4 regions of the Chryseobacterium sp. P1-3 genome follow, and region 4 is predicted to be linked to each of the others. Evidence: riboswitches for the same ligand, from Rfam matches in the RefSeq annotation. Region 4 holds a riboswitch; each other region holds the start of a gene.
What was found. A riboswitch is a leader RNA that binds a small molecule or an ion and turns the genes downstream of it on or off. The one in region 4 is predicted to bind cobalamin.

Region 1 (5,175 bases), 110 kb from region 4:
TTCTTTTCTGCTCGTTTTTTTTATTTTCACTTAACGTTCAGACTTTCGGATTAAGCATTGTTCTGATATTCCCTCTTCTTCATTATTTCATTTACGAGCTAAGACTTAAAAACGAATACCACTTTTATGCTCATTTCGGATTTTCCAGGATATTCCTCTGGGGTATTACTTTATCATTCAGTGTAGCTGTAAAAATTTTTAATCGGATTTCTATGAACACACTCCATATTGATAGCGTTACAAAATCCTTTACTGATAAAAAAGTCCTGCAGGATATATACCTGGAGTGCAAAATCGGTAACATTGCCGGCATTTTGGGAAGAAACGGAACCGGAAAATCTACTTTATTAAAAATTATTGCCGGAGTTACCGGCAGCGATTCCCAATATATCAGGTGCAACGGAAAGGTTTTGAAAACCTTATCTGACAGAAAAAACAAAATCGCCTATCTCCCACAATTTTCCTTTTTACCTAAAAATGAAAGCGTAAAGAAACTCATCCATCTTTTCTGTAATAAAGAAAATGCTGATCTTCTTTCTGCATCAGACCTGATCCGGAATTTCCTTGATGAAAAACCCAAAAATCTTTCCGGAGGTGAACTAAGAGCAGTTGAAGCTTTATTAATCATCCACTCGGAAGCAGATTTTATATTGCTTGACGAGCCCTTTCACAGTCTTTCTCCTAAAATTATTGAAGAATTGAAAAAAATAATACGTCAGCAGACCAATAAAGGCTTTATAATTTCTGATCATCATTACCGGGATGTTCTGGATATTTCAGACAAAATCTATCTTCTTTCAGCCGGCTATCTTAAACAAATACAAGATTTAAAAGAACTGCAGCAGTATAATTATCTTCCCAAAAGCATTTAATTTATATATTTGGAAAATCAAAAGTTTGTAATAATGATTTCAATAAACAAAGCATTCTGTCTATCTGCTTTCAGTCTTTTTTCTTTAGCATTCGTTAAAGGCCAGAATAAAGTTCCTTTCGGAGTGGTAAAGGCTGAGGAAGGATATGCCAATGTCCGTGTACATAAAGACAACTACAGGAAGATTGTTGACAAGATCCGTATGCGTAAAGGTGATGTTTTTGTTTATGTAAAGCCGGCTCCCGGAGAAACAGAGTGGATATGGATTAAATATCCTGAAAAGCAGGATGAGGATAAACCATTTGTACGGTATGAAACATTAGACAAAGAAGGAATGGTGAATAAAGAGCGTATTGCCTTTGTGGATCAGCTCCCCCAATACACCCCTTCCAAATCGAAAAACGGAAGATCCCTTATTTTCACAGACAATTCCGACCCTAAAATCCCTATTTCCCAAAGAAGTAAGGTAGTTATCGACATTTATCCTTCCAATGCCGGTTACCGCAAAAAAGAAAAGGATGCGGAGGGAAAACTTCTCACCATTGATAAGGTAAAGCCCTGGGGAATCGGCAATGATATCCCGGAAGGTATGACTGAAATCAAGTCTATCAGAGTTCAGCAACCGGGACGGGGTTCTGTTTTTGTGAGGGAAGCGATTAAAAATATGTTCCAGCCTACCATGGATTTTGAAAATGTAGGCGTAACGGCTCTGGACAATGACAATATTTTTCTTTATATGATTAATGGCTCCGGGGAAAACAGATACACCAGTCTTTGGACGATCAAGAAAGGAAGAGTGATCAGTCAGATTATTTATCACAGTCCGGAATAATTTCAGTATTTTTGTCCCGAAAAAGCTTTACCGCTTATTCATCAAAGAAATGGGTTCTGCCTAACCGCAGATTAATAGGGAACCGTGTGAAAATCACGGACTGTCGCGCAACTGTAAGTAACTAAGGTCTTTATCAAGAGATCCACTATGCGAGGCATGGGAAGGGGATAAAAGATGTTACAAGTCAGGAGACCTGCCTATTTCTGTAAACAAGAAACTTTCGCGATCTGAAGTTGATTGATCTGATGGATTTTTTCAGGAATATATCTGTTCCTGTTATTATTCTGTTGTTTTAATCCGATTTCATTTCGCCTTAATTAATAATGAAATATGACAACAGAAGAAAGAATTGAAGCATCAGAGACCAAAATCTTCAAGGCAGTTTTCCCCAACACAACCAATCATTATGATACCCTTTTCGGAGGTACGGCTATGCAGCTGATGGATGAAGTGGCTTTTATCACCGCTACCCGTTTTGCCAGAAAAAGAGTGGTTACCGTAAGCAGCGATAAAATCGATTTTAAAAAGCCTATTCCTGCAGGAACGATTGTAGAACTGATCGGTAAGGTAACTCACGTTGGAAAAACAAGTATGAAAGTAAATGTTGAAATCTTTACGGAACAGATGTATTCTTACGAAAGAGAAAAAGCAATTGTAGGGGATTTTACTTTTGTTGCTATTGACGAATTCAAGAAACCAATTCAAATACTATAATAATCCAGAGAGACTCGGGCAGGCCAAAGGCGCCCGAGTCTTCATCATCTTATAATAGATAAGTCCTATTTCAGTACTTTTTCTGTTTCCAGATTTTTGCTTAACAGCAATTCAAAAGCCTCTCCCATTTCATCCGAAGCCCTGGTGATTGCATTTTCAAGCATATTCCTGATTTGTCTTTCGGTAACACCTGCTTCCGTCCAGCTTTTACCTGAAGTATGGGAATTCAGAATAAAGGGCATGATCCTGTCAATAGAACAGGCAAAAATAGCATCCGGGGTTTTCTCTTCTTCAAATTCCAGCCACAAGTTAAAAAACTCCGTTCGTAGCGGTTCGTCCAGAATTCCGAAGATTTTCCGGGCAGATATTTTTTCTCTTTCAAACTTTCCTGCCATTGCTTTTTCATCAAACAGAAAAGTATCTCCTGCTTCTATTTCTACCAGATCATGAATAGAAAGCATTCTTATCACCCTTAATAAGTCAATGTCTGCACGGTTTTTTGCATACGGATACAGTATCTGGGCAAGGATGATGATCTGCCAGGAATGTTCTGCTGTATTTTCTCTCCGGGAATCATCCGCATTGTAATTTCTTCGCTGTACATTTTTCAAAGCATCTACTGCCAGGATAAAATCGATTTCTTTCTGAATCTTCATCTTACTTTTTATTTTCTGTTATATTGATCTGCCGGATATACCTTTGTTCTGGTCATCCATTTATTATTGATCTTTTCTTTGACTGTTACCTTTATCTGATCTTCATGAGTCTTCCTTTTCAAAGACTGCATCCAACCCATTATTAGCGATTACGGCATATTCTGTAGTAAAAATCCTGCAACAACCCGAATTTTCCCGGTGGCAAACATGAATTCTATTTTATGTAATGCTTCCTGACAAAAATACGAATACCGCTACCGATTTCAAAATATGTTCCTCACCTCTATTGGAATTCACCTTTTTGAATTTTATATACTATTCTTATTTTCAAAAATCCACAACTAGCCCGCTCCATTTCCACATTATTTTTATCTTTTTCGAGCATTCGGTCATTAATCCATAATTTAAACTAAAAATTATCTTTCTGATTATCAGTATTTTAAATTTTTATTTTGAAAAAATACACTACTTTGTATTGCATAATACCATTTTATTTACATATCTTTGTAATGTAGAATCAGAATAAGCTCGTCTAGCTAGGAGCTACTCTGAAAATATAACTAATTAACAAACTTATCAAAGATGAATACTGAAAATACCAAAGCGCAAATGCGAAAAGGAATTCTGGAATTCTGTATTTTAAGTCTCATCAACCATCGCGAAATGTATGTTTCCGACCTTATCGATGAACTGAAAAAAGGAAAACTGGATGTAGTGGAAGGCACCCTCTACCCCCTTCTCACAAGACTTAAAAATGGAGAATTTCTCTCTTACCGATGGGAAGAATCCACTGGAGGACCACCCAGAAAATATTACCAGATCACAGAAAAAGGAAAACTTTTTCTGGATGAACTTCTCAATACATGGAATGAACTGACTGCCTCAGTCAACCAAATCACTCAACAAAATTAAAAAAAGCTATGAACAAGACACTCTCAATAGGACTCGCAGGTTTTTCTTTTACAATAGAAGAACACGCATATATAAAGCTCAGCGATTACCTGAACGCTCTGAGAAGCTCATTGGACGCTTCCGAAGCAGATGAGGTAATGCATGACATAGAAATCAGAATGGTGGAAATTTTCAGAGATTCTCTGGGAAAACGTGAAGTAATCAACGATACCGACGTAGAAAAAAGTGATCGCACAGATCGGAAGTCCTGAAAAGATCGAAGAACAGGAAGAAGCCTATTTTTCTGAAAAAGCAACAAGTAAAAATAATAATGCAGATAGCGCCTATTCAGGTAAAAAGCAACTGTTCCGTGATCCGGAAAAACAAAAAATCGCCGGTGTTTGCGCAGGATTAGCCCAGTATATTGGTATGGATATTACTGCTATGAGAATTATCTGGGTGGTTGTTTTCCTTATCATGATCCCGGCCGCCGGAAGTGCTTTGGTCATTTTACTGCTCTATCTTATCCTGTGGCTTGTACTGCCAAAAGCACAAACCGCATCTGATTTCCTGAAAATGCAGGGAAAGCCTATGAACTTCGACAATCTTAAGAATGAGTCTAATAAATTGGTGCAGTTTGCCAATGAATCTACTCAGAGGGTCGGAGAAATATATAACGAAAACAAACCTTACATCAGCAATGCCGGAAGCGGAATCTGGAATGTATTCAAATATATCATCGGTGCATTCTCAGTATTGATGGCAGTAGGAAGTATCATCGGAGTATTTGTATTATTTGCCCTTTTCGGGATGGATACCGATTTTCCTGGAGCCAATCAGATCAGATTCTATATGGATGATAACGGTCTGGATAAAGTACTGGCTGCTATCATGATTATAGGAAGTTTAATTCCTGCTATCCTTTTCAGCCTATTAAGCATTAAGATATTTTCTCCAAAAACAAAACTGAGAAATCTTGGTTGGTTAGTTGGCGGGTTATTCCTTCTTCTGATCGGACTGGGAACTTATTTCGGAATCAGTATGGCCAAGAAAAACCTGATCTATAAAGGCAACAAAGAGGATATTGAAAATGTAGCCATCAACACTACTTCTGACACTGTATATGTAGACGTGAAACAGGTAAGCATCCCACAAAGTTTTAAAGCTTACGATAATGACATCTATTCTGATAAAAAATCAGTGTATGAAGA
Region 2 (5,175 bases), on a different contig from region 4:
TAAACATATAAAGTTGGTCTAATCCTTTAATTTTCAAATTTAAAGCCTTAATTTTGAAGCAAAATAGCAAATCCGGATTCTTCAACTACTATGTACATGAAAAAAATGATGGTTGGGCTTTCTTTAGCCTTATCTGTTACTACTATATGCGGGCAGAAAACTCCTGCAAAAAACAACAATCTTACCCCTTACAATTATCAGACTTTCAATTGTGATAACAAAGGATATTTTGATTCTACCAAATATAAGAAAGAGGAAATAGACGGTGTGAATAAACTTCTGTATCAATTCAATGGAGTTCAATTTGATATCCAGCCTGTATTTAAACTTTCCAACCTTGAAGAAATCCGTAAAAACAAAGAGGAATATTTACAGCAATTAGAAAAACAATATCAGGAAAAGAAAAAAGAGCTTTACAGCCTTGAAGTCATCAATCTCCCTATGTGGAAAAAACTACAACAGGAAACCATTATGTCTTTTGAGAATGAATATCAGCTGAATAAGGAAGAAATTCTCGCTTATTCTGATCCCTCCACTCTTAAAGACAGTAAATTTTACAGCACCTGCAAAGAGCACATTGATGCAATCTCTTCTCCTGACCGAGAAAAAAATGTTTGCTGCATGGAAAGCCTATATTGAGCTTAAAAGTAAGAATAATGCTGATCCCAAAGGCGTAATGGCAAGATTCAATGCTAAAATGAATGATCCCCAGAAAGAAGATTATGCACTGATCGACATGATCGGGCTAAGCTTTCACAACTGTGCCAACAGCAGTTTCAGGCCTAAACGTGATGATGAGGGAAATGCCTATAAAGATTTTGATAAAATTTTTACAAAGCTGAAGAAAAATTGTGATGAGCCATAAGGTTGATTAAATAATAAAACTAAATGACAGTACACCATTGGGTACTGTTTTTTATTTGATAATATGAGGATTGAATTATAGGATCCATCTCGAAGTTTTCGCGTTGACAAATTCAATACTATATCGAAACCCCATGCGTATTCTTCACCTCCGCCATCACAAAAGTACTATGGGTGCTCCCGATAGAATCCACCGACCCAAGCTTATTGAATACAAAATCCTGATAATGCCTCATATCTCTTACCTGAACTTTTAGCAGAAAATCAAAATCACCGGAAATATTATAACATTCTGCTACTTCTTCAATTTGAATAATATCTTTTACAAAGCTGTTTCCGATAGCCCGGTCATGGATCTTTAATTTAACCTGGCAAAAAACAGTAAATCCGCGGTTCAGCTTTTCAGCTTCCAAAACGGCAGCATAGTGTTTAATATACCCTTCCTGCTCCAGTCTTTTTACCCGCTCAAAAACAGGTGATGGTGAGAGATTAACTTCTTTCGCAAGCTCTTTTACAGTTAATTTCGCATTTTTTTTGAAGGATTCTCAGCAGCTGGAGATCCTTATCATCCAATCTATCCACAGAATAATATTCTTTTTTTACTGACATTTTTTCAAATGTACAGAATATTTATCTTTTAAAAAAACATAAAATAAAAATATCATCCTTAATTTTCATCAAATACCCAATCAATTATCTTAAATAAATATCTTTACACCCTATTTTGTTCTTTATAATACTTCATCAAACGGAAAAGGTTTTACGTAAGGTAAATTAATAGGGAATCATGTGTAAATCATGAGCTGTCGCGCAACTGTAATCAGCATACCAAAAGTTCTGTCCCGGATATCCACTGCCAAAGAGCGGGAAGGATGACAGATACTGCTGTAAGCCAGGAGACCTGCCTGTTCTGAATTGACAATGCTTTCGCGGTTTGAGGCTTCGGGTCATACAGATGATACATTTTGAACGTATTCCACCGTTAACAGGAAATTTACGTCCTTTTTGTATCCTGTCCTCTTTACAAGCTTCCTGCGCAAGTATTTTGAAGCATTCAAAGGAACTTTTAAAATCATTGTTTAATTTAAAAGTTGATAAAAAATGCAAACTCACTTACTTGGCTACCCGCGTATTGGTAGCAACAGAGAGCTTAAAAAAGCTTGTGAACACTATTGGGCAGACAAGATTTCTCTCAATCAATTACTGGAAACCGGTAAAACCATCAGTCTTCAAAACTGGAAATTGCAACAGGAAGCAGGGATTGATCTTATCCCATGTAATGATTTTTCTTACTACGATCAGGTGCTGGATATGACTTTGACCGTAGGAGCCATCCCGGAGCGTTACCAGGAAATTGCTTCAAACGAATCTCACTCAGAACCGGATCTTTATTTTGCCATGGCAAGAGGTTACCAGAAAAACGGATTGGATATCACGGCTATGGAAATGACAAAGTGGTTTGATACCAACTACCACTATATTGTCCCTGAATTTCAAAAAAACCAGCAGTTCAGATTGTTTTCCGATAAAATCATCAGTGAGTTTATCCGTGCAAAGGAAGCAGGAATGAATGCAAAGCCTGTTATAATCGGATTGCTTACCTATCTTCTTCTGGGTAAAGAAAAAGAAAATGGTTTTGACAAAATGGATTTAGCACAAAATCTATTGCCTGTTTATCTTGAAATCCTCCGGAAACTGGAAGCCTATGGTGCAGAATATGTTCAATTTGATGAACCTTTTTTAGCATTAGACCTGAATGAAAAAACAAAAGAGACCTATCAATGGGTTTACGGTGAAATCAGAAAACAGTTTCCCAATCTTAAATTTATTGTAACTACTTATTTTGAGGGATTAAAGGACAATCTTTCCCTGGCCGTTTCTTTGCCAGCAGATGTTTTGCATATTGATCTCGTAAGATGTCCTGAACAATTGGATGAAGTCCTGCAAGCAATACCCGGTACTTTAAGCCTTTCACTAGGCATTGTAGACGGAAGGAATATATGGAAAAATGATTTCGAAAAATCATTGGCACTGATCAAAAAAGCAATCCATGAAATCGGTCCGGAAAGAGTATTGATTGCTCCATCCTGCTCATTACTCCACTCTCCTTTTGATCTTGACCTGGAGAAAAACGAAGCAATTTTATCGCCTGAAATCAAGCAATGGATGGCCTTTGCAAAACAGAAAGTAGATGAGATCGCTGTCTTAAAAAAAACTGGCGTCAGGAAATCCCGATTATCACACGCTGCAGCTATTGGCCGAAAACAAAAAGGCACTGGAAAACCGTGTCGGAGCCATTACGGATGGAGATGCAAGAAGAAAAAATCCTTTTGCGGTAAGGAAAGAAGTTCAGCAAAAAGTACTGCAGTTGCCATTATTTCCTACCACAACCATTGGTTCCTTCCCGCAAACCATGGAAGTAAGAAACTGGAGGGCTCAATTCAAAAAGGGAGAACTTACAGCCGCTCATTATAACGAGCTGCTGAAAAAAGAAACGGAAAGAACCATCCGCTGGCAGGAAGAAATCGGAATTGATGTACTGGTTCATGGAGAATTTGAGCGCAATGATATGGTAGAGTATTTCGGGGAACAGCTTGATGGGTTTGCATTTACCCAAAACGGATGGGTACAGAGTTATGGTAGCCGGTGTGTAAAACCACCTGTCATTTACGGAGATGTACACCGTCCTCACCCTATGACCGTATACTGGTCACAATATGCTCAGTCTCTCACTCAAAAATGGGTAAAAGGAATGCTGACCGGGCCTGTTACCATTCTGCAGTGGTCTTTTGTGCGTGACGATCAGCCCCGTTCCCTGACCTGCAAGCAGATCGCCTTAGCTATCCGGAATGAGGTTAAAGATCTGGAAAAAGCGGGCATCAGAATCATCCAGATCGATGAGCCGGCTATCCGGGAGGGTCTTCCTTTAAGAAAATCTGAATGGCAAAATTATCTGAAATGGGCAGTAGAAGCCTTTAGAATTTCAGCAAGCGGTGTTGAAGATTCTACTCAGGTTCATACTCATATGTGTTATTCCGAGTTTAACGATATTATTAAGGATATTGCCGATATGGATGCTGACGTGATTACCATAGAATGTTCCAGAAGCCAGATGGAATTATTAAATGCCTTCGCAGACTTTAAATATCCGAATGAAATAGGATCGGGAGTTTATGATATCCACTCACCCAGAGTGCCGTCCAAGGAGGAGATGCTGGAGCTGCTGAAAAAAGCCCAGGCTGTAATCCCCGCTCAGCAGCTTTGGGTAAACCCTGACTGTGGATTGAAAACCCGCCATTGGGAAGAGACTGAAAAAGCTCTTATTGCCATGGTAGAAGCTTCAAGAGAGGCCAGTGCGGTCTTTGCATAGCCAGCACCATAATGAGATAGTTCTTAAGCAGGAGTTCAAACTTCTGCTTTTGTCTTTTGTATATTTGGCCAAAACAAATTTAATGTAAGCATTAGCGGTTAAAGTCTGTTTCGGTTGAAGGCAATCTTCCGCATTATTATGATATCCATTCCTTAATAGTAAACAGCAGCCTTCAGGTAATACTTCTGTGATTATAATTATAAAATGAATTAATAATGAATACTTTACAGATTATCAGATTTAATTTTGTAATTTTGCACCCCGAAAATAAGGATAATACGAACAAGTCTCCTAAAACAGGTGGCTGCAAAAATTGCACTGGAAATATCCTTGGAAATCAATAGATAATTACATATGAAAAGAATCGGTGAACACAGAAAGCTTCTTGGAGTTGATCAAAATGTTACCTTAAAAGAGTTAAAAACCATTTACAGGAATACGATGAAAGATACGCATCCTGATAAATTTATCAATGATGAAGCCGGTAAACAGGAAGCGGAAGAAAAAAGTAAGTCTGTGATCGAAGCCTATCATTTTCTGGTAAGTATCAATCCGGAAACACAGGAAAAATACAAGGAAGAATATACGGAAACCATTACAAAATCCAATATTCAGGATTTTTATCTTGAAAAAGCGGTTTTAACGGTCCAGCATCTGAATGGAAATATCTATGAATATATGGGAGTTCCGAGAAATACCTATATTAAAATGATTAACTCTGATTCACCAAGCCGTTTTGCGAGAAGACATATCTATGGAAGTTTTGTCTATAGAAAAGCCGGGGAAGCAATGGCGGAATAATTTTTTCCATTTAAAATAGAGAGACTTCTGGTTGTTCCAGAGGTCTTTTTTTGTAAAAATGTAAAATATTGTGTTTAGGCTAAAATTCTTAAGCGGGCTTTAGCCCGCTCCTATTGATTTTTTATAACCATTAATAGGAA
Region 3 (5,175 bases), on a different contig from region 4:
ACAAATCAGCGTGAGAAAATATTAAGTTCGCAGATTCATTAGAGTAAAAATTAAAAGTAAAAATAAATCAATATAATAAATCTATGAGAAGAAAGATCGTAGCAGGAAACTGGAAAATGAACAAAAATGTAATTGATGCCCAACAATTGATGATTCAGTTACTAAGCTATAAAAACAATAATGCTACCAACTGCGAAGTGTGGATTGCTCCGCCTTCTTTATACCTGATGATGGCGAAAGACATTTTTGAAAATGATGAAATCGGGGTATTTTCCCAGGATATGAGCGAGCATGAAAGTGGTGCTTACACCGGAGAAATTTCTGCAGATATGCTGGAATCTATTGATGTAAACGGTTCATTGATCGGCCACTCTGAAAGAAGACAATATCACGGAGAAACAGATTCACACTGCAACAGAAAAATCAAGTTGGCATTAGACAAAGGGCTTACTCCTATCTATTGCAACGGAGAAACCCTTGAGCAAAGAAAAGCAGGGCAGCATCTGGAAGTCGTAAAAAACCAAACTGAAGTAGCTTTGTTTACTCTTTCGGCTGAAGAAATCAAAAAAGTAGTAATTGCTTACGAACCGGTTTGGGCAATCGGAACAGGAGAAACCGCAAGTCCGGAACAGGCTCAGGAAATCCATGCCCACATCAGAAATATTATTGCAACAAAATACGGACAGGAAGTAGCTGATGAAGTATCTATCCTGTATGGAGGTTCCGTAAAACCGGATAATGCCAAAGAAATATTTTCTCAGCCGGATATTGACGGTGGCCTTATTGGAGGGGCAGCATTAAAACTGGAAGATTTCTCTAAAATTATTGAGGCATTCAATTAATTAATTTTACAGAACATTATATTTTTCCGGACCCTCTTTACTGATTGTAGAGAGGGTTCAATATGATATGTTTCGGCTAAAGCCAGTGGAATGCTATTTATCTTTAAACGGGCTAAAGCCCGTTTCATTGAACGGTGTACCAATTTTTTTAACCAATAAAAACGGCGGAGATAATCCCCGCCGTTTTTCGTAAAAAAAAATCTAATTATTGAATATCGACTACGTACATTGTTCCTTTATCTACCTTGCCTGTTTTAGGTAGTATTTTTGCTTTAGGGTTACCGTTTCCATCATCTACTACCCCGAAATCATCATCATTGAAAACAGCGAGTTTATTATTTCCTAAATAAACAATTCCTTCAAATTTATCATGTTCATATCCTAACCTGGCAACCAGATCTACAGCTAATGTTTTAGAAACCGTTTTAATCCCGGCGTTGGTAATTTCATCCCAACTACACTCTTCCAAAGCTTTATTATTGATTTTCATTCCGTCAACAGCGGCAATATCCGGTCCGTTTACATCTGTTGCTCCGCTCAGGTTTATTCTGTATACTTTTTTTTATTCCGCCCTGTGACCCGAAGTTTCCGTCTCTCTCAATCACCAGGAATTCATTATTACTTATTGCAGTAATGTCACAAACTGAATCAGAGGCTCCCCCGTCCTGTTTATATAAAAATTGTCTGGTCTTCCCTGTAGCAATATCAAAAGTGACAATTCTGGTTAAGGTAGTATTTTTAGCCAAAGCCTTGCTTGGAACATGCATCATAGACTGCATGGCTCCCACTAAAGTAGTACCGTCAGGAGTTATACAAAGCCCTTCCATTCCCCTGTTGGCCCTTCTTTTTGCCAGCACAGCGGGAAGTTTTCTTGTTCCTGTATTAACGCCTATCGGACTTATTCTTTCCATCTCTACACCCTCTGCACTATAATGTACAATGTGAGGGCCATACTCATCGGAAACCCAGAAGGTACCGTCTGCTGCTGCAACAATACTTTCACTGTCGAGACCATAATTGTCCGTTCCCAGTACATTTCCTGAAGCATCGTAAGCCGTTTCACCTGTACTCCCCATTCCTATAGGGTTGGGTAGACCTGTGATAGGTTGTCCTGATGGATTTTTAAGCTTAATATATTTGATCACCTCAATATTTCCTTCGGCATTAATTTTAAAATGCATGATTGTTGGACTGAAATTGGGAGCCAAAAACTTTTTCCCGTTCAGGTAATCCGTATTAGGTCCTCTGTCTGTAATGACATAAAATTCCCCTTTTCTTGTAGGGTGTGCAGCCGCACCTGATCCAAAACCTCCATTAATGACATCCACACCATTTACCGTTGCTAATTTTGAAAAAGGAAACTCCTGAGGAAGTTTAGAGTAATTAATATCCTGGTTATGGGCAGTTTCGTCATCTTTGTTACAAGAAACCAATACCGTTAACATCAAAACAGATAATAGTAATCTTTTCATATTCACTTTTATGGCTGCGAAAGTATAAATCGATTGTAAATTAATCTTTAATTCAATGATAATTGTATTTTAACAATGAAACCTGTAAAATGAATTCAATATAAACAGCTATACCTGCCGTTAAATTTATAAAAACAAAACCATCGGTCACATTTTTTATTAATTTCAAAAAACACGTTATAGCTAAGAGCTTATAAAACACTTAATACACAAAAGATAAGTTATTTACCACACGTAAATCAGGAATTTATATGATATATTTGCAGCGTTTTAAGGTTGAACATAGTTCATTAATAGGGAATCAAGTGAGAATTTATTCAATGCTTGAGCTGTACCCGCAACTGTAGACTATTCCACCTATAGCATGAGATGCCACTGGATCCGGATCCGGGAAGGCCGCTATAGGATGTAAGCCAGGAGACCTGCCTTAATACAATTCAGAAGAATTTCTCTCTCTGAAAGTAAGTTTCGGGAATAAAACTTTAATTAATAATATCATGAAGAAAATCTATTTTCTTATTCTTGCATTTGTCATTTTTTTTGCAAATGCTCAAACTGAAGCCGTTTTAGTGCTTAATGAAGGTGGTGCCGGCAGTAATAATGCCGAAATATCGCTGATCTCCAATCAATCAGTTACCAATAACTATTTTAAAACCCACAACAATAATGCTGCATTGGGGGATACGGCACAGGACATTAAAATTTATGGTGACAGAATTTTTGTGGTCCTGAATATTTCCAATCAGATAAAAGTCATCAATAAGTCTGACTTTTCTTTGATTACCACAATCTCAGCCAATCTGGATAATCCGAGATATATTGCCTTCAGCGGAAACAAATTTTATGTAACCAACTGGGGAGGTTCCGGTTCTACAGAAAATTATGTAGCCGTTTATGACCTTAATACCTATACGCATGAAACCAATATTCCGGTTGGAAGCGGACCCGAAAAAATTTACAGCAAAGACAACAGATTATATGTTTTGCTAAAAGGAGGTTTTGGAATCAACCAATTTATGGATGTGATCAATACTTCTACCAATACAGTTGAATCCGAGGTAAACGTTGGAGATTTCCCACACAGCATTTTTGAAAAAGATCAGTTTCTTTATATCATGAGTTTCGGAAATCCCTACACCTCAAACTCTTATGGAACATTTACAGTCTATAATACAGTAACTCAAAGTACCGTTTCAAGTACTGCATTTCCGGCAGGAACAAAACCTTCTTTTATGGATACAGACGGAACGAATATTTATTACATGAAAGATGCTTCAATCTATAAAACACCTATTGCAGCACCGTCTTTTTCAACGACACCCATTGCAACGGCACCTATTACTGTAACCGGCTATGGTGCTGCTGCTTACGGGTTTAATATTGTCAACAATACGATTTATGTGGCTGATCCTAAAGGATATATTGCACCGGGAAAAATTTATACATATGATTTACAGGGAACCTTACAAAACACTTTCACAGTGACCATGCTGCCTAATCAGATCATTGCTTACAACAACAGTGCACCGCCGTCACTTTCAACAGTGGAAAATACAAAAGCTTCTAAATTGTCTTTATATCCCAATCCGGCAAACAGCAAATTCTTTGTACAAGGTTTAAACAGCGGAAATATTCAGGTGTATGATGCTAACGGAAGAAAGGTCATCAACGCACAATATACCCAAAACGGAATTGATATAAACACACTTCCTAAAGGTACTTATATTGTAAAAATTACGGATAAGAGCACTAACTTCACTGAAAAACTAATCATCAAATAAGAATCCGGATGCAAAAGATATTAAGTTTTATATGCAGTTTTATCGTAGTTTTTTGTTGCGCACAATTTACGGCAAACGACATAAAGTTTTTCGTAGGAACAGGCTCTCAGACTGCCTATTTTGTAGCAGACTTTAAAGACGGAACCAATGACAGGTCTTATGCCTGGGGAGTGCGGTTCGATCCGGGGCAAAATATCACCGGACCTCAGATGCTTCAGATGATCAAAAATGCAGAACCCGCCTTTGATTATTTTCTGACCTTCAATAATGGTTTCCTTGATGAGCTAAGCTTCAATGATCATTCACAACAATCCGGGCCGGACTATTGGAGTTTATGGCGTGGGAATGATACCAACAGCTGGTCTGCCGTAGGGTGGATGAACAACGGGACCATCTCAGACGGAAAATGGTATGGTGCTTCCTATGGGTTCAGCAATCCCACAGCAGAAGCGCCTTCTACTCCGCTTCCTGCCTATAGTTCTCTATGGTATAATTCGTCTCAGATTACCAATTGGATCGGTACAGGTTCTGATAAAAGCTTAGTGGTTATTGACTTCGGAACTGATAATTCTAACGGAAATGCTGATTCATTTGTTTTTGGAATTCAATATAACGGAACTATTACCGCAGAGCAGGCTTTACAATTGATTGATGCCCAGGTAAGCACATTTAATTATACTAAAGCTGCCAATCAGGTTTCTTCTTTATCCCTGAATTCTTTTTCAGGTACCCCGAACGGGTCCAACTCCTGGAAATTATACAAAGGAACTAATTTGTCAAACTGGAAAATTCATAACGACCTTTCATCCATTACTTTACATAACGGTGAATGGCTTGGATTAAGTTTCGGACAGAGAAGGCCCTTTACGCCCACAGAAGCTCCTCAATCCACACTTGGAACTTCTTCTGTCAGTAAAAGAACAGTGGGTATCTATCCTAATCCTGCAACTGATTATATTCATATCAATACCCAGGAGAGTATGAAAGAAGTGAATATATATTCTTCTTCAGGCCAAAAAGTAATGACATCAGGGAATTCCAGGATTAATATTCAATCTTTAAGCCCGGGAATTTATTTTG
Region 4 (5,175 bases):
CAAAAATGGTAAAAACACTTTTTCAAAGATTGAAACTGCCACTGGGAAGTGATATGAAATATGTCCAGAAAATGGTAAAGCTTTCATCCCGCCCTATTGCCCTTATCACGGATGACGCTTCAGATTCAGCATTAAGGAGATTGCTTTTTGATGCCGGAGAAAACCTTGAGGATTTATTTACTCTTTGCAAAGCAGATATCACCACCAAAAACTCTAAGAAACAGGAGAAATTTAAAAAGAATTTCGAATACGTAGCAGTAAAAATCAGAGAGGTTGAGGAAAAAGACCAGGTAAGGAACTTTCAGCCTCCTATCTCCGGGGAAGAGATTATGGAGATGTTTAATCTTAAACCGGGACGCGAGATCGGTATTTTAAAAGAGAAAGTAAAAGAAGCCATTCTTGAAGGAGAAATTCCTAATGAAAAGGAAGAAGCTACAAAAATTTGTGATTGCTGAAGCTGAAAAATTAGGATTGACCATATAATCTTTAACATTATAACGAAATATACAACTGCCGGATGAGAACATCCGGCAGTTGTATTGAGGCTTTCATCCAAGTAAGAAACAAAGCCGGCCGGCTTCTACGAAGCCGGCCGGAAAAAAACACAAATGATGAAAAAAATAAAAAATTATATTTTTATACTGTATTGTACCTTATGCTATGGATTTACTACAGCACTATTAGCTCCTAAACCGCCTGTGTTAAAAGAGGATATTTTAGCTCCTGTAGCTGCGGAATATACTGACATTTCGCTATTGGCTTTAAAGCCTTTAACATCTGAGGTAAAAATTCTGCCATCAACAACTGAAAAACCATATAATACAAAATAAGCAGGTCCATTATCCTGAACTGTAATAAACGCATTAGCAGGAACTGTTGGAGCCGTTACGCTTGTTGTATAAATCTTATTTCCTGAACTGAAATAGAATTTACCATTATCAATCTGAAGATTTGTCCCGTTTGCAATACCTGTTAATGTGATCACCGGGCTAAGAGCTCCTGTGCTTGAGATCTTATAGATATAAGAATCTGTTGCTGTTCCTGAAATCGTATACACATCAGAATTATAGGAAACTGTTCTACCAATCTGCCCGTTTGGAATGGTAATTTCCGTTTTAGCATCATTGGAAGTATTGATATAGGTAATTTTGTTTCCATATCCTGATGAAGCATTCTGAACGAAAACATTACCTCCCGCTTCTACAATTTTATCAGCCACCTCGGTGAAATCCATCTTGCTTACAAATGAAAAGTCAGAGATTTTATATTTCGTTACACTATATACTCCTGTCGAGAAATTCGTATTGGAAACGTAGATAAATCCATTGGCAAAAGTAATTCCTCTTGGATTATTGATTTGATCAGTGATTACGGCTACCTTTTTAAAAGTGATACGGTCTACCACCACAATTTTGTTTGAATTGTTGACAACCAGATAAGCGTATTTTCCATTAATAGCTATCGTTTGAAGAACATCTCCCAATATTTCATTGGAATTGTTCCCGGTCTTGTTGTTAAAACCATAAATATCATCCTGCTTTAACGCCAAGTCTCTTGTAAGAAACATTACGTTAGCACCATTGCTGTTAAAATTTCCTTCGTTGGCAATAAAGTATCCGTTCTGATACGTTAACTGAGGTACCGGAATCTCATTACTATCGCTGCTACATGAAATGTTGAACAATAGTACAAATGCAAAAAATACAGTTAAAAGTCTGGTTAGTTTCATATATATTCAATTTTAATTTTAAAAATTTATTGCGGCATACACACTGTAATTTCTTTTAGGCAAAGGGTAAAAAGAAACCGTTTTATAATAAGTATCGGTAACATTATTCACTTTGAACCCTAAAGTATATTTCTTAGAAATCGTTGCTGACATTCCCGCATTTAAAATAAAATAGGGGTCAATCGCTGTTTTCCGCTCTTCATCACTGGTTGTATAGGTAAGACCATTTATTAATCCCTGTGCAAAAAATCTGAAGAAACCATACTCATAATCAATACCCGCCATTCCCCTGTGCATTGGGATATAAGGTCTCTGTTTCTGAGTTTCCTTATCAATTGATCTTGCATAATAATAGCCTGCGTTGGCTTTGATCCTATGCTTACCAAATTGCTGATAAAAAGACAGATGGGATTCCAGTCCGTAAGATTCTGCTTTATTAACATTAAAGGCCTGCCAATATCCATTGGCAGTAGGCAGCCAGACAATGAGATCCGTAATGTTCATATAATAAGGCGTCACATTAAGCTTAAAACTTCCAATTTTAAACTCATTGTTCATATCCACCTGGGTAGAAATTTCCGGTCTTAAATCTTTATTACCTCCCGGCTCATAATAAATATCATTAAAGGAAGGATACCTGAAATTTTTTGAAAAGTTAAGTCCCAGATTATACCAGTGAGAGGTATTCCATTTCCCTGAAAATGAATACATGACCGGAGATGTGACATTTTCCACAAAATCTTTTTTAAATCCTCCTTCAAAACGCAGGTTCTTTGTAGCAAAATACCTTAATAATCCGGAAACGGAACCTACGTTTCTGCTTACATCAGCAATTCCGCTTTTATAGCCTTCTCCTTTGTTCACCTGAAATTCCCCGATAAGGTTAATGTTCCATTTTGAATTCAGAAAATAATTAAAATCATTTTTCAAAATATAATTTTTTCCTGTACCACCACTGGATTTGGGAAGGTCCAACGCTCCGAAATACTGAAAGTTTTCTTCTGTATAGGCTGCTTTGAAGGCGTTGCTGAACTTTATTGCATTCCAGTCCCAGGCGATCAGGCTCCTTATGCTTTGGGTCTTATATTTTGTCTTTGTTGCGGTTTCTTCAAATACGGGATAATGCTGTGAAGAGTCAAAAAACTGACTTTGCCACGAAATCTTGTGATCATCCGTTATTTTATAGGACGCACCTACATTGAAGGTTGTATTATAGTAATTACCGTTTCTGTTGATATAATCCAGATCACTGACTTCATAATCGTTCTGGCTTACAGAATAGTTTCCGGATGCCTTAAAGCTGAATCTTTCATTGCTGTAAGAACCTTTCACAAAATTATTAAAGGTATTAAAGGATGCTACTTCTGAAAATACCGAACCATGAAAACCTTTATTAAAATCCAGGATATTATTCAGGTGAATACTCCCTCCGATTGCTCCACTTCCATAGACTACACTACCGCCACCTGCTTTTATACCAATCTGGTCATATCCGAACAGGGGTATATTATTGATATCTCCCTGTCCCAGAAAATTAGAATTGATATTGATTCCGTTCCATACAAAAGCAGTCTGCTGGGCAGAAGTTCCTCTGAACGCCGGAGAAGAAACCGCACCACGTCCGTTTTCTTTGATATAAACCTGTGATTGAAACCTTAATAATTCTGAAAGGTTGGTAGAATTTCTATCCACCTCTTCAGCTGAGATGGTATTTACCGGATGAAAAAGCTTCACCCTGTTCATTTGGTTGTCGAAGACATAAATAGTATCAATACTTTTTTCCTGTGCCAGAAGAAGGCAACCATAAGACGAAAAAAGCAGTACTAAAGATCGTTTTATACCCATACTTTTTACTTTTCCTCCGAAAGCATTATATTTTGATTATCATTCTGGCAGGTCTCCTGACTTTCGCTTTCTGCACCTTCCCGTTATTACACAGTGGTTCAAAGCAGAAACTTTTATTGCGATTTACAGTTGCGGGGACAGTCCGGGAGTTACACCCGATTCCCTTTTCATTCCAATATACTGGAAACCAAAATTTTTTGCAAAGATAGCTTTTTAAATGTATTGCACAAAAACCGGAATTGCTGCAAAAAGGTCTTTTAATAAAAAAGCAGCTTCCGGTATTGAAAGCTGCTTTTGCCGTATGATAATACAGTTGATTATTTTCCCATAACCTCTGTAATAGGATTTCCAACATTTCCACTCGGGAACTGGATTTTTAACAATGAAGAAACTGTAGGGGCAATATCCGTCATATGATACGCTTTATTACTTTCTCCATGCTGAACTCCCCACCCCATAAAGATCAATGGAATGTGTGAGTCATAAGAATTCCATACACTGTGTGTGGTTCCGGTTTTAGAATATGGAGGAAGCATAGAATCGTGGGAAATCAGCTGGATATCCCCACTTCTCTGTCTGTTGATCCCGTTGATAATTCTCTGCCTGATAGGCTCCGGAATACTGGATTCCTGAACCTTGTCTACCGAAACAGCGTATAGAACAGTTGGGTCTTTTTCGAGTTCCTTAACAGTGAAGTTTCTTACATCATCCAACTCAAGTTTAGAATCTGCCAAAACTTTCCTGTCAAAATAAATCTGATAATTATCAATTGCATTGATCAGTTTATCGGCTCCAAATTTATCTTTAAGTTTCTGGTTTAGATTTTTTTCAGCTCCTTCTCCGAAAAAACCTGTAGGAATTTTATGTTCTTTAAGGAATCCTACAGAATGAGCCCCTCCATGATCAGCAGAAAGGAAAACGGTGTACTCTCCTTTACCCACTTTAGAATCCAGGTATTTGAAAAACTCTGCCAGGTCCTGATCCAATCTGATATAAACATCTTCTACTTCGATTGAATTAGGCCCGAATTTATGCCCGGCATAATCTGTTGAAGCCAGGTTGATAGCTAAAAAGTCAGTAATAGCATCTCCACCCAGTTTTTCACCTTCTACAGAAGCTTCCGCCAGCTTCAACGTCAATGTATTTCCAAAAGGGGTATAACGGATATTATCTTTTTTAGCCTGATAATCTTTGGCTAGATCATTGTAAGGGAATGTAGGGGTTTTCGCACTTCCCAATAATCCTTCCCAAGGGGAATTGTCTGGTGCGCTTTCCGTATACTGATTAATCGGAAGCAAGGTATTCCAGCCGTTTGCAACTAATTTCTCAGGTAAGTTCTGAGCGTTGAATGATTTTACCCACTGAGGCAGATCATTCATATACCATGTACTGGTGATAAAGTTTCCGGTGCTGTCATCAAACCAGAAAGCCCCGTTAGGAGTGTGTCCTGCCGGAAGAATAGAAGCCCGGTCTTTCAAGGAAACCCCGATTACTTTTCCCTGGAAATTGGTTGCCAACCTCAACTCATCGGTTACCGTTGTAGACCAAAGGTTTTTCGGAGAGTGGCTTCCGGTTTTGGTATTGGTAGTTCCTACCGGCTG

Region 1: another riboswitch for cobalamin. It lies ahead of HX13_RS04760 (acyl-CoA thioesterase); the one in region 4 lies ahead of HX13_RS04260 (TonB-dependent receptor plug domain-containing protein).
Region 2: another riboswitch for cobalamin. It lies ahead of metE (5-methyltetrahydropteroyltriglutamate--homocysteine S-methyltransferase); the one in region 4 lies ahead of HX13_RS04260 (TonB-dependent receptor plug domain-containing protein).
Region 3: another riboswitch for cobalamin. It lies ahead of HX13_RS13245 (YncE family protein); the one in region 4 lies ahead of HX13_RS04260 (TonB-dependent receptor plug domain-containing protein).

Annotation. Positions count from the first base shown of each region.
Region 1 is NZ_JPEQ01000004.1:429,945-435,119, reverse strand. Features, by position in the region: gene HX13_RS04770 (ATP-binding cassette domain-containing protein) at 213-872, shown strand; gene HX13_RS04765 (hypothetical protein) at 906-1,703, shown strand; cobalamin riboswitch at 1,738-1,919, shown strand; gene HX13_RS04760 (acyl-CoA thioesterase) at 2,034-2,417, shown strand; gene HX13_RS04755 (HD domain-containing protein) at 2,483-3,073, opposite strand; gene HX13_RS25335 (hypothetical protein) at 3,082-3,204, opposite strand; gene HX13_RS04750 (PadR family transcriptional regulator) at 3,656-3,985, shown strand; gene HX13_RS23420 (hypothetical protein) at 3,994-4,236, shown strand; gene HX13_RS04745 (PspC domain-containing protein) at 4,211-5,175, shown strand, end outside.
Region 2 is NZ_JPEQ01000007.1:69,146-74,320, reverse strand. Features, by position in the region: gene HX13_RS08830 (hypothetical protein) at 106-639, shown strand; gene HX13_RS23920 (hypothetical protein) at 611-865, shown strand; partial or broken gene HX13_RS08825 (Lrp/AsnC family transcriptional regulator) at 984-1,473, opposite strand; cobalamin riboswitch at 1,603-1,788, shown strand; partial or broken gene metE (5-methyltetrahydropteroyltriglutamate--homocysteine S-methyltransferase) at 1,966-4,234, shown strand; gene HX13_RS08815 (KTSC domain-containing protein) at 4,589-5,035, shown strand.
Region 3 is NZ_JPEQ01000008.1:98,179-103,353, forward strand. Features, by position in the region: gene tpiA (triose-phosphate isomerase) at 84-842, shown strand; gene HX13_RS25630 (esterase-like activity of phytase family protein) at 1,048-1,389, opposite strand; gene HX13_RS13240 (esterase-like activity of phytase family protein) at 1,337-2,314, opposite strand; cobalamin riboswitch at 2,571-2,759, shown strand; gene HX13_RS13245 (YncE family protein) at 2,812-4,095, shown strand; gene HX13_RS13250 (T9SS type A sorting domain-containing protein) at 4,104-5,175, shown strand, end outside.
Region 4 is NZ_JPEQ01000004.1:316,443-321,617, reverse strand. Features, by position in the region: partial or broken gene HX13_RS04270 (CCA tRNA nucleotidyltransferase) at 1-483, shown strand, start outside; gene HX13_RS04265 (DUF5074 domain-containing protein) at 659-1,729, opposite strand; gene HX13_RS04260 (TonB-dependent receptor plug domain-containing protein) at 1,748-3,574, opposite strand; cobalamin riboswitch at 3,603-3,781, opposite strand; gene pafA (alkaline phosphatase PafA) at 3,892-5,175, opposite strand, start outside.